DNA from 4 places in the Paenibacillus sp. cl130 genome. Region 1 is predicted to be linked to each of the others. Evidence: riboswitches for the same ligand, from Rfam matches in the RefSeq annotation. Region 1 holds a riboswitch; each other region holds the start of a gene.
The links. Region 1 has a riboswitch for cyclic di-AMP ahead of BM358_RS11930 (3D domain-containing protein). Riboswitches for the same ligand answer to the same signal wherever they lie in the genome.
Positions count from the first base shown of each region.

Region 2: another riboswitch for cyclic di-AMP. It lies ahead of BM358_RS17915 (TrkH family potassium uptake protein); the one in region 1 lies ahead of BM358_RS11930 (3D domain-containing protein).
Region 3: another riboswitch for cyclic di-AMP. It lies ahead of BM358_RS04645 (hypothetical protein); the one in region 1 lies ahead of BM358_RS11930 (3D domain-containing protein).
Region 4: another riboswitch for cyclic di-AMP. It lies ahead of BM358_RS24355 (3D domain-containing protein); the one in region 1 lies ahead of BM358_RS11930 (3D domain-containing protein).

Region 1 covers NZ_FOYG01000003.1:629,576-632,709, forward strand. Annotated here, with positions in the region: gene BM358_RS11925 (polysaccharide deacetylase family protein) at 1-314, shown strand, start outside; gene BM358_RS11930 (3D domain-containing protein) at 513-1,181, opposite strand; cyclic di-AMP (ydaO/yuaA leader) riboswitch at 1,188-1,356, opposite strand; gene BM358_RS11935 (amino acid ABC transporter ATP-binding protein) at 1,591-2,313, opposite strand; gene BM358_RS11940 (ABC transporter substrate-binding protein/permease) at 2,300-3,134, opposite strand, start outside.
Region 2 covers NZ_FOYG01000006.1:256,508-259,641, forward strand. Annotated here, with positions in the region: gene BM358_RS17915 (TrkH family potassium uptake protein) at 1-1,175, opposite strand, end outside; cyclic di-AMP (ydaO/yuaA leader) riboswitch at 1,585-1,737, opposite strand; gene BM358_RS17925 (CPBP family intramembrane glutamic endopeptidase) at 1,999-3,134, shown strand, end outside.
Region 3 covers NZ_FOYG01000001.1:983,340-986,473, forward strand. Annotated here, with positions in the region: gene kdpA (potassium-transporting ATPase subunit KdpA) at 1-547, opposite strand, end outside; gene BM358_RS27125 (potassium-transporting ATPase subunit F) at 699-776, opposite strand; gene BM358_RS04645 (hypothetical protein) at 960-1,355, opposite strand; cyclic di-AMP (ydaO/yuaA leader) riboswitch at 1,471-1,643, opposite strand; gene BM358_RS04650 (glutathione peroxidase) at 2,110-2,595, shown strand; tRNA gene BM358_RS04655 (tRNA-Leu) at 2,741-2,823, opposite strand; gene BM358_RS04660 (urease accessory protein UreF) at 3,087-3,134, shown strand, end outside.
Region 4 covers NZ_FOYG01000012.1:12,192-15,325, reverse strand. Annotated here, with positions in the region: gene BM358_RS24355 (3D domain-containing protein) at 137-1,285, opposite strand; cyclic di-AMP (ydaO/yuaA leader) riboswitch at 1,557-1,839, opposite strand; gene BM358_RS24350 (TatD family hydrolase) at 2,041-2,811, opposite strand; gene BM358_RS24345 (HD domain-containing protein) at 2,854-3,134, opposite strand, start outside.

The DNA of each region.
Region 1 (3,134 bases):
CCAAGTTGATTCGTCCACCCTACGGTGAAATCACGGAGCCTCAAATCCAGTGGGCACGTCGTCATGGCTACATGATTGTCAATTGGAATGTAGACTCTCTCGACTGGAAGGGACTAAGTAAAACACAAATTCAGCGCAATGTGATCCCAGCTACTGGGCCTGGCTCTATTATTTTAATGCACGCAGGTGGAGGTCAAAGTTCCAACTTGCAAGGCACTGTTCAAGCTCTGCCGGGTCTAATTCACTCTCTAAAAGCTAAGGGCTACAAATTTGTCACAGTCCCCCGGCTACTCCACACATCGGAACAGAAATAACCATATGTTTAGGATTGAGCTACAAGCTAAAGCAACGTAAAAAGGCTGTCTTACCAGCAGAATTTTTCTGCTCGTCAAGACAGCCTTTTTTATGGATAGGACCTGATAAGAGTCTGACCTAGTTATATGCGGTAGGATACAGGCATTAAGTTTACATAATATATATTATGTTTAATTAAACCGTATATAGGTATAATGCTATTTATCAATAACGTACAACTTCACATTTTGAAATCCAAAGTCGTTCACAAATGATTTGTTGCCAGGAATAAAGATATCAATCCGTTTTCCTGTAATGGCGCTGCCCTGATCGCGAGCGACAGCTACAAAAGAATGATCCGGCAAACCTGGGTGGGAATAGCCTGTAACCAGCACTTTCGTGCCCATCGGAATGACGTTCGGGTCTACCGCAATTGTACCTAGTTTAAGCGGATTACCGTAGTAGTCCACTGCTCCCCATTTACCATTCTCATCGGCTGCGGCAGAATACGCAGAAGCCTTAACGTCAACTATTTTGCTATAGTTGAATGTTTTGCCCCACGCTTCAATCGTTGGCCCCTCATTCGCTGGTGCTTTCTCCGTAAGAAGCTGCGGCTTCGAATCCGAAGCTGCCTTCACACTTTTTTCACCAGGTACCTTAATTTGCAGACCTGCATATATATTGTTGGAGGCAATGTTTGGGTTTGCCTGCGTTAGCTCTTCTACCGATACTCCATAACGTTGAGCAAGCAAAAAGAAGGTATCGCCCTCTTTGGCAGTGTGAAGCGAAGCAGCATCGGCTATTCCAGCTGTCTGTGCCAGCCCTGCAATAGCTGCGGCAAGTACCGCAAATTTCATCGTTTTACCAATATGTTTTAGATGTTTCAAAGATATGTACCTCCTCTGTTATGCCTGCGAAGTTAGCTGTCGGATTCGGACTCAGGAGAAGCCCTATGCTTATGCAATTCACCCCTAGGCATATTCCATATCGTCTTATGACGTTTCGGAAAGACTGCCGTTGTTACGTCCCCCGCACTTCCCATAGTTTGGGCCCAGCATTCAGCGTTTGTCATAATCGCATGCTGTCCCGGTAAGTTTTGGCTTACTGCATAATATCACAATTTTGTAACCTTATCTGCATGAAAATGTTGGGAACCTTGAACATCATACTATACTCGTTACAATTTTGTCACCAAGAAATCGATATTTGTTACGAAAATATGGTGAAATGGTGACAAAAAAAGAAAAAGCCCTCCGTCAAACGGAGGGCTTTTTTATAGCTCATATCAGCACTTTCTTACAATACTTTGGCAAGAAAATCACGGGTGCGATCATGGCTTGGAGTACCAAATACCTGCTCTGGTGTACCTTGTTCCACAATTTGACCGTTATCCATAAAGATGATTCGATCGCCTACCTCGCGGGCAAAGCCCATTTCATGCGTCACGATTACCATGGTCATGCCGCCTTCGGCGAGCTTCTTCATTACATCCAGAACCTCTCCAACCATTTCAGGGTCCAATGCAGAAGTCGGCTCATCGAACAGCATTACGTGCGGCTGCATGGCCAAAGCACGCGCAATCGCAATACGTTGCTTCTGACCACCGGATAGCTGGTTCGGATAGGTATTCTTCTTATCCTCAAGCCCTACGGTACGCAGGAGTTCTAGCGCAATTTTTTCCGCTTCCTTCCCTGACTGTCTTCTAACCTGCGTTGGTGCAAGCGTCAGGTTCTGCAACACTGTTTTATGCGGGAACAGATTAAAATGCTGGAACACCATCCCCATCTTCTCCCGGGTTACATTAATATTATGACCACGAGCTGTAATCGGCTCGCCCTCAAACAAAATCTCCCCGTCCGTAGGCTGTTCTAGCAGATTCATACAACGCAAAAACGTACTCTTCCCCGAACCGCTGGGACCGATGATGACGACGACTTCACCTTTGGCGATATCTATATCAATGCCTTTTAAAATCTCATTCTTGCCGAACGATTTACGCAGTTGTTTAACGGTGATCACTGGCTCTCAACTTCCTTTCCCATAAACCCAGCAGCTTAGACAAGCTGAATGTCATTACAAAATAAATAGCGGCTGCGATTACGAACGGACTTAATCCTTCGTAGGTAATGTTCTTAATGACCTGGGCCTGATACATAATATCCACCATCCCAATGGTCGAAATAATGGATGATTCTTTAATGATCGTAATAAACTCATTACCGATAGCAGGCAAAATAGATTTAAACGCTTGCGGCAAAATGACATGACGCATAGCTTTGCCTCGTCCCATACCCAATGAACGGGCAGCCTCCATCTGTCCACGGTCTACTGCCTGGATACCTGCACGGAAAATTTCAGCCAGATATGCCGAGCTATTCAGAGACAATGTGATTATACCAGACTGGAGTGGAGTAAAATTGACACCCAGCGTCAAAGCAACCCCGTAGTGAATAATCATGAGTTGCACCAGCATAGGTGTGCCACGCAGTATCTCTACATAAGTGGTACCTAACCACTCAATGATGCGTACTCCACTCATACGTAGCAAGGATATGATCAGACCAATGATGAATCCGAACAGTACTCCGAGCGCAGACAGCAACAAGGTGTAGCCGATACCCGTAGCGTATAAACTGCGGTATTTCCAAAAAATATCTACAATGTTATTAGAAGAAACCTGACGATCCGCAGAAAGTGCACTCGCTTCCGTGGAAAACTTCTCAATCGACCCGTCTGCTTTCAGGCGAGCCAACGTTTTATTTACAGAAGCAAGCAATTCTGCATTCCCTTTACGGATACCTACAGCTGTTTCTGCTCCCGCATCCTCAGGCACAGCCTTG
Region 2 (3,134 bases), on a different contig from region 1:
CCCACCGTACCAAACGCAGACACCGTCTCAAACAAGATCATCAGAAAATGATGATCTTCGGTTGCCGACAAAATCATGGTCACCCCGATCACGAACAGCAACCCCAGCAGTGTAATGGTCAAAGCCTTGTAAATTCGTCCCTGCGCAAGTCGGTACTTGAACAGTACAATATCTTCACGCCCCCGTAGCATCGAAATCACGGCTCCAATGAGCAGCGCGAATGTTGTGGTCTTAATCCCGCCTCCAGTAGAGCCAGGAGAAGCCCCGATAAACATGAGTATGATGATAAAAAACTGCGTAGCCTGCCGCAAGCCTGCAATGTCCAGTGTATTGGCACCTGCGGTACGAGGGGTTACGGACTGGAATAAAGATCCCAGCAGTTTCCCCCCCCAATCAAGCGAGCCAAGAGTCTTTGGATTCGTAAACTCAAATACAAAAATCACGAGCGTGCCGACTACAATCATAGCGCCCGTCATGCTGAGTACCACCTTAGTATGCAAGGACAGTCTCTTGCGCTTGCGATATTCTGCCAGATCCGACATCACTACAAAACCAATGCCGCCTGAAATAATCAGGAACATAGCTGTAAAATTAACAATCGGATCATATACATAACCTGTCAGGCTGCGAAAGTGCCCGAATAAGTCAAAACCAGCATTGTTAAACATGGAGATGGCATGCCAAATCCCAAAATAAATCGCCCTGCCTACAGGCATATCAAACGACCAGCGAATCGCAAATATTGCAGCACATACGCCCTCAATGACCAGCGAGTACAGCAGCACCTTACGAATCAATCCGACAATTCCTTCGACAGAGGTCTGATTCATCGCTTCCTGTAAAATGAGGCGCTCCCGTAAGGAAATCCGACGTTTGAACACCAGCGCGATCAAGGTAGCCATAGTCATAAAGCCCAGGCCGCCGATCTGAATGAGCGCAGCGATAACAACTTGACCAAAGGTTGTAAAAAAGGTCCCCGTATCCTTTACGACAAGCCCTGTAACACAGGTCGCGGAAGCGGCAGTAAACAAAGCGTCTATAAACGCAAGTGGCTTTCCTGTTGTATTGGAGATCGGCAGCATTAACAATAAACTACCTATTAGAATGATAATGGCAAAGCCCGCAACGAATATCTGCGGTGGAGAAAGCCGGAGCCAGCTTGCATTGGGATTCATCTATTCATCACTTCTCTCCTAATCCTTAAAACTATAAAAACAGTGATTTAATACGGTGTAAGCCCGCTACGCGTTCCATTTGATCTTCCGATCGTCGTTGCCCCTAATTTTTTTGATTTTTCCAAACCTTTAGTAACTATAATTAGCATTCCCTGAATACAGGAAGAATGCATGTCAAGCACTACTCTGCCCCCTGTGCTATTGGCGGGCAGCAGCGAAGGAAGCAGAATTGTTCTGAAGAAGCGAAGCGTTTGCCTTTATCTCCGGATTTTAACCATTAAAGGGGTTATACAATCAAAAAATCCGGGGATAACAGCAATCGGAAGAATAATCTGCACCCGCAGCGGTCTAACCAATCCAAACACTTTTATACACACAAAAATAGACACCGGAAAACCGAGTGCCTGACTTGGTTCCTGCTCATAGCCTACGAGGTTAGCTGACGGATTCGGGCAGCACAGTATGCCCTATTTACACATCCAATCCAGCAGGATCGGCTGTAAAATTCACCCCAGTAACATGGTTCCCCCGTTTTCTCATAGAAATTCGGCTCAACTGTATATCATTACCTATGTATTTTATAGGCATTGCCTCAAGATTATAATCCTTCTATATCCAGATCACAAAACCGATTTCGCCGAAAAAACGTGAAATTGGCTTTATTTTGCGAATGGGCATCGTTTAATCGCAGCTTATCTTATTTTATTGGAACTTTAAAGTGCTTTCACTCTATTTTCATGAATATCGCTGGTCTGTTGGCGGGAACCTGTGCAGTATGATATCTTTAATGGATGTTCTTATTTACAGATTAAGGAGGAAACTCATGAATCCTATCGGGAAACCGGTCGTGCTCACGGCCAACTTCAAAAAATTAGGCTTGCTGGGCGGGATTGGCCTGATTTGCTTTTTTATCTTTCAATTGCTTATTCCCTCGCTTAGCAATCCGAGTCCAGAATCAGTAATGAACGCAAAGGTCATCAGCAAACAAGAAGCGGTCATACACGCATTGGACTTTGCCCGCTCCGAGTTGGGCTATACTGAATCACAGCCAGGGGAGCCTGTCGTGACCTATCAGGCCGAAACAGATTTGTACGGTTATTTATCTAGAGAAAAACTGCTTCAACAGTACGACCGTACATGGAAGAAAAATTACCCTTACGAAACCTTTCGGGTTGATCTGCCTGAATCCTCAGCGAAAAGCAAACTGCAAATTCATGTGGATTTATCCACTGGGAAGGTCGTTAGCTTTAAACGGATCACCTCCAGTACCAATTACACACAGGCTGATATTTCTACGGATGAAGAAGCACGTAACAGGCTTATACGTGTAGCTGAGGACGGCATGACGCTTGAAGCCAAGGAGCAGGCGGCCGCAGTATGGGTTAAGCGCTTTGGTTTTAAGCCGTCGGACTTGAAGCTCGCCACCACTGAAAAAGAAGGTGGATTAAAGTATACCGTAGACGATAAAAAAATCGGCGCCTCGGTACTTACATTGGCTTTTACTTTCGAAGACGGTGATGTTCGCTCCTTCTCTCAAAGCTTTTCGGCCCCGTCGTCCTATACCGATTATATCGAAAAGCAAACATTTTGGGCGAATTGGATGACCTATGCGGGTTATGCCCTATTTAGCTTTGTGCTGGGTGTTCTTGCCATTGTGTATGCGTCACTCACCCGACGACATACTTCATTTGTACGCGGCATTGTTCTGTCCGTTATATACTTTATTGCAAGTATAGCTGGGACAATGAACATGCTGCCTTTATTGCAAGCAGAAGCAGGCGGTAAGGGCATGCTTATATTTCTTATGGTGTTCCAGATTGGTGTTACCTTCTTCATGGCAGTAGCGCTCTACTTCTCCTTGGTCGGCGGTGACGGACTTATGCGTCAGGTTGGACTGAATGCATGGCCGCGTGCGAAAGAGCCGGGCTACGGGCTGTATGTGCTTCGCAGTATGTATGT
Region 3 (3,134 bases), on a different contig from region 1:
AGGCCAACGGCAGGAAAATCCTTATAATGGCTTTAATAAAATCTTGAAAGAAATTGCCCATCCCTTCACCCCGCCGCGTCAATCCTCTCATAAAAGCCGCAGCAACCGCAAAACCGGAAGCAGCCGAAGTGAACATCATCATCGTGACGAACGCCATCTGTGTCAGATACGTAAGCCCGCTTTCTCCGCTATAATGTTGGAGATTCGTATTCGTCATAAAGCTGATTACCGTATTAAAAGCTAGTGATGCTTCCATATTACTGTTTCCCGCCGGATTACCGGGAAGCATTCCCTGTAAACGCAACAGCAAGTAGCTGATCGCCACAAGCACGACATTCGTTGCAATGAAACTCATAACATACGTAGTCCAACGCATGCTTTCTAGCTTCTTCAATCCTACTATCTTATAAATCAGCTTTTCTGTTCCGCCAAAAATCCGATCCGTCCGATTGGGTTCATTCGAGAATACATGATACATATAGGTGCCCACTGGCTTTACCAAGAGCAGCAATATGACGATCACAATTCCAATTTGAAGCAGCTCCATCCTTTATTCCTCCTTCAAAATGCTCCTGCGTTTGGAACAACAGACCTGCTTCCAGAGCACCAATTGTGTGCACACGTTTGCGAAAACCCGCTACCTATGATGCTTAATATTCAGATCTGTTGTTCCCGCCCGCTCTATCCCCTATAGCTGACTAGAACTTTTCAGGGTTCAGGAGTGCGTAGATTAAATACATAAACACAATAGCCGTAAGCCCAAGTATAACGATCATCCTCTTCGTCCTCCTTTAGAGGTCTGCGCATCACACCAGCGTACAAACAGCAGTATCACTCCATAACTCACAGCCATGACGAGCAGCATGTATATATCCATCATGTTTATACCCTCCGTATCGGTCCTCAGATCGCCATTCTTATTTGATCATAAAATCATAAAACAACTATGTTATAAGTGCTTATCCGTTCAGCAGAAAACCCACCTCTCCGTTCAATGTGTAGATCACATGATCCGCTCCCAATCCCCGATAAATTCCTTGTGGATTACAGCCGTGCGTAATAACATAGATCGATTCCGATGTTAGCGGCCGACATATTTGCAGGAAACGGCACGTCAGATTCAAGCTGTTCTCGAACAAATACACACTACCAATTTCTTTTTTTGGAAAATTCCATTTTCCCGCTTGCATGGTATTGATGCGGACAATGTGCTCCACACCCATTTTTTTGAGCTGTCGTTCCTCCTGGGCGCTATTCGTGAGAACTGCAAACGCCAATTTTTTGAAAATAAGCAATTTCACAAAACTTCTGCCCGCTTCATTCGGTGCAGTGACAATAATTAACCGACCTTCCATCAGTAGCTCCTCTCCCGGTATAAAAAGACAACAAAAAGAAGCCGAAGGAAAAAGGCTTTCCTCCGGCTTCTTACATATCCATGATAAAATAAACCATGGCTGCACACGGCGGTTTGTTGCCTCTCCCTGTACGCTTACGAGGTTAGCTGTCGGATTCGGACGTGAGAGTCGCCCTATTTCTGGCACTTGACCTGAAAATTCACCCCATGAGACACACGGCTTCCGAAGCCGTACAATCTCGATTGGTTCCCCCGCTTTTGCAACTGCAAAATTCAGCGCTATAGACATTTCGTTGTTGCTTCATTCAAGTTAATTTGAAATTACGTCTTGAATCATACACCCGCGCATGGAAGACTGTAAAGCTCAACTGCGGGGTTATAAATCGGCCTTTAGAGCCTAGGATATTAATAATAGCGCTTACAATGCAACTATGCTTCTCACAGCTCCTTCAATCTCTGTTTTTCATCCCTTTTCGAAAATGACAAGCATGTCAATATTGGCGTAGGGTAGAGCGTTTTTGGCCTTTTTTTGTAAAAAGAGAAGAAAATACGCTATATGTACCAGCTAAACACCGATTGAACCCGCTTTTATAAGAAGAAACACCTTAATTCGCTCCATTTGCGGTGCGATTTACTGTTTTGAACAAAATACGATTTTACAGCGGCTAAAGGCTTGATATAGCTTTTCCAAACTTGCAACCTTGCTTTTAATTGCTTACAATTTAATTGCTGAATATTGAATAAGGAGAGATACTATGACCGTTTATGAATATGATGCACACACCCTGCAAGGGAAACAAATTCCGTTATCCACATATGAAGGGAACGTTCTGCTTATCGTGAACACTGCCAGCAAATGTGGGTTAACCCCCCAATACAAAGCGCTACAAGAGCTATATGACCAGTACCATGAACAGGGGCTCGAAATTTTGGGATTTCCCAGCAACCAATTTGCCAAACAAGAGCCAGGTTCCAGCGAGGAAATTTCCGAGTTTTGCCAGATCAATTATGGTGTTACCTTTCCGATGTTCGCCAAGACAGATGTCAATGGCGATCAAGCGCACCCCTTATTTCGTTACCTGACCCAAACTGCTCCGGGGGTATTAGGGTCCAAAGCGATCAAATGGAATTTTACTAAATTCTTAATTACACGAGAAGGTAACGTATTTAAGCGCTATGCACCGCAAACCACTCCAGATAAGCTGGCGGGAGATATAGAGAAGCTTTTGCAGCAAAACTGACATCCTTCTTTATCACAGTTAATAAACGACCGGTTGTCTACCGTTGTTCTGTGGCAAAAGGATATAACGAAAAATGCTTAACAAAAAAAGCATCCCTTCACGTAAACCGTGTCAGGATGCTTTTTTAACTGAGTCTTGCATATAATGCGGTCGAGAGGACTCGAACCTCCACGGGCGTACGCCCACTACCCCCTCAAGATAGCGTGTCTGCCATTCCACCACGACCGCAAATCATAATGTAATGAGGCAACAGATTTATTATACTCTCTCATCAACTATTTGTAAACAAAAATATAATAATTATTTTATATGTTATTTTAACTAACATATATGAGCGATAAGAATATTTAATTTGACACAAAAGCTATTTAAATGTAAATATATATTACATATATTTCGAATATTTTTCGTTATCCCCAAGTAAAAAGTAAAATAACATAACATAAGGATTCACTTCGAGGAGGCGAACCACCTTGCATAAAGGCAACCGCTTGCTGAACTATGCATTATTGTTGGACCCTTCCCTACCTGTTGGTGGC
Region 4 (3,134 bases), on a different contig from region 1:
CTCCACTGCTACACAGCAAGCTATATTTATCTTTCCCTGCTTTTGAAAACAAAATAAGAAGAGGATATCCTCTTCTTAGCATGGCATAACTATGTTGTTAATACTATCGCATTGCCCTCAACATACACAACCTGTTTTAGTTGATTTCAGGCTTTACCGGTCCGATAACATAAACGGTTTTACCGTGCTTACGACCAAATTGGTTGGCTCGGCTCAAACTCTCATAATACACATCGATTTTGTGGCCTTTAATCGCGCCACCGGTATCCTCCGCACGGCGGAAGCCCACCCCTTCGATATACACCCACCAGCCGATTGGAATTACACTCGGATCGACCGCGATGGTGCGTCCTTCCGTGACACGTGCGCCGGATGCAGTACGTGTACCGATACCTGGCTCCTGTGAGGAATACGCCGTCATGGAGACATTTTGTAAAACTTTGCTATATTTAAAATTGACGCCTGCTTTACGGACAGCACTGCCCGAACTAACCGTTGTTGCCTTAACGGCATCATTGGGACCGACGGAAGCAGCCAGAACGACCGGTTTTTTCTTCGTTCCTACTGCAATGACTTTATCCACACGGTTCTGTGCAACTTCCTTGTTAACCAGCTGTTTGGATACCAACTTTCCATCATGATATACCTTTTGAACGTGCTGGACGACCACACCCGATTTGCCGCTTTGAATGACCCGATTATCGCCTTTATAAAGACTCGGATCGGCCGTTTTGATGACCTGATAAGGCACCTGTTTTTTCTGTTCGACCTGCTGTTTCTTCACACGGACGATTTTTATGTCCATGTTAGACGAAACAGAGGCATCCAACGCAGGATAAACTTTATCCGTTGATGATAATTTATAGCCCGAGGTACGAATGGCACCTTCTACTGTATTTTCTGTTGTGTACAGCTTTTTCGTCTCATTGCCTGAAGATACTTTGACTTGATTGGCACGTTTAATGACTACGCGATCGCCATCCTGTATTGCTCCATTTAGCGGCATGGAAACTGTATCATGCGGCTGAAGTGAAATGGAATGCTCGCTCAGCAAATCTTGAAGCTTGGATTCCCGGGTTTCTACCGCAGACGCCTTGCCATCGATGACAAAAAAGACTTGTTTTTTAGATTGCGTGTACATCAGAATTAAAATCATAATCGTTAGCGCGATTAGAAAAATAGCAACCAAAGCAGCCTGGCGCACATTCTCTTGCTTCCAACGCAATACGTAAGACATGCTGGATGAGCGTGACTCATGGGTATCCTTTTTTTGGAAAATGCCCATTTCCTCCGTCCTCCTTACATAGCCCGCCGTCTGGAGTAAGACATAGTTGAGATTTGACGTGACTATAACAGATTTTCTACAAGACAAGCCCAAACTGCGACTGTCCTGCACCATGTACCCGTCTTCGCGGCATGCTGTCCTCCCCTGTTTAACCACAGTATGATGACAGATTTTCTTTTATTCACAACAAAAAAAGCCAGAGAAAGAGACTAGAGAGCTCTTTCGTGGCTTCCGGCATGTGTGAATATGCGGGAAAACTCATGCACGAGATGGCTTCTCTCTTGTTACGCTTACGGGGTTAGCTGTCGGGTTCGGACGTAGAGAGTCGCCCTAGCTTGGGTCAACCGCTCATGGCGGTCGCCTTCACATTCACCCCGAAGACCCAGAAAGAAATCGAAATACGGCTCCTCCACCTATTCAATCCCATCCGGGGAAAGAATTTCGGTCGAGCCGGCTGGCGGAAGAGACGTTCCCTTCTTGCACATATGCCGGACGTACTGTAAGCCATATCGGTTCCCCCGTTCCCTGTAAAAGGGACTCAGCGAGACTGGTTCATGAAATGACTTGTTGATGTTTACATTCAAACAACAATTCACTGAAAAGATGATATCCTGTTTCTATGCATGTTGTAAAGCAGGTTTCAAGTACATTTTTTAAAATATTCGGTTAAAATATTGTAATATTCTCGAGTTTCCTGCAACAAATTCATGATTAGCTTCGTCTATCTCTTTATTTTGATCGATTTCTTCACTTTTTCATTGAATGTCAAATCGTTCCAGGGCATTTTGGGTCGTTATTGACACTAATTCCTCCACTGTAATCCCTTTGATTTGGGCTGCAGCCTCTGCTACCAGTCTCACATGTGCAGACTCATTTCGCTTCCCACGAAACGGATGAGGCGTCAGATAGGGAGCATCAGTTTCAATGAGCAGACGGTCCAGCGGCACCTGTGCGAGCACCTCTTTTGGCTGCTTGGCATTTTTGAACGTTATTGGACCACCGAAGGAAAGGTGAAATCCCATATCCAGCACCATTTTGGCAGTTTCCCAGCTACCCGAAAAGGAGTGCATGACTCCGCCAATCTCACTCGCTTTTTCCTCGCGCAAAATCTTAACAATATCTTCATGTGCATCCCGGTTATGGATAACAATGGGCATTTTGAGCTCACGAGCCAGACCAATTTGATTTCGAAACACCCGATGCTGCACATCCTTCGGTGATGTATCCCAATAATAATCCAGACCGATCTCTCCGATGGCTACAACCTTTTTATGACTGCATAACGATGCAATCCATTCTAGATCGCCCTCCTGCATTGTAATAGCATCCTGCGGATGCCATCCAACTGCCGCATAAATAAAATCATACGTCTCGGCCAATTTCATAGTGGATGGAATGGTCTCACGATTAAATCCGATATTGATCATCCGTGTTACTCCTGATTCGACAGCACGTGCTATAACTTCTTCACGATCTTCGTCAAATTGTGGCGCATCCAAGTGAGTATGAGTGTCGAATAAATCCAAGGTTTACATCTCCTTTTTTTACTTACATTTCTATATAGTTGTCTATTCTTTGACAAAATAATTCCTTATTTCGGCAGGAAGCCTGTCTTTTACCGCGTTCAATTTATTCTGGGGAAAATACATATGATATTTTCCTCGGTGAATACCACTTATTGAGCGCACAATTTCCGAAACTTCGGATATTTCACTCACCTCGCCCTGACGTCCAAGCAGTAAAATCTGGTTGTCCGTCGAGCCACCCTGCCGAAACACATCATAAGGAAGATCTGTCGGAAAATCAATTTCAAAATCATATTCAGGGTGCAAACCAGCCTCTTTCAAAG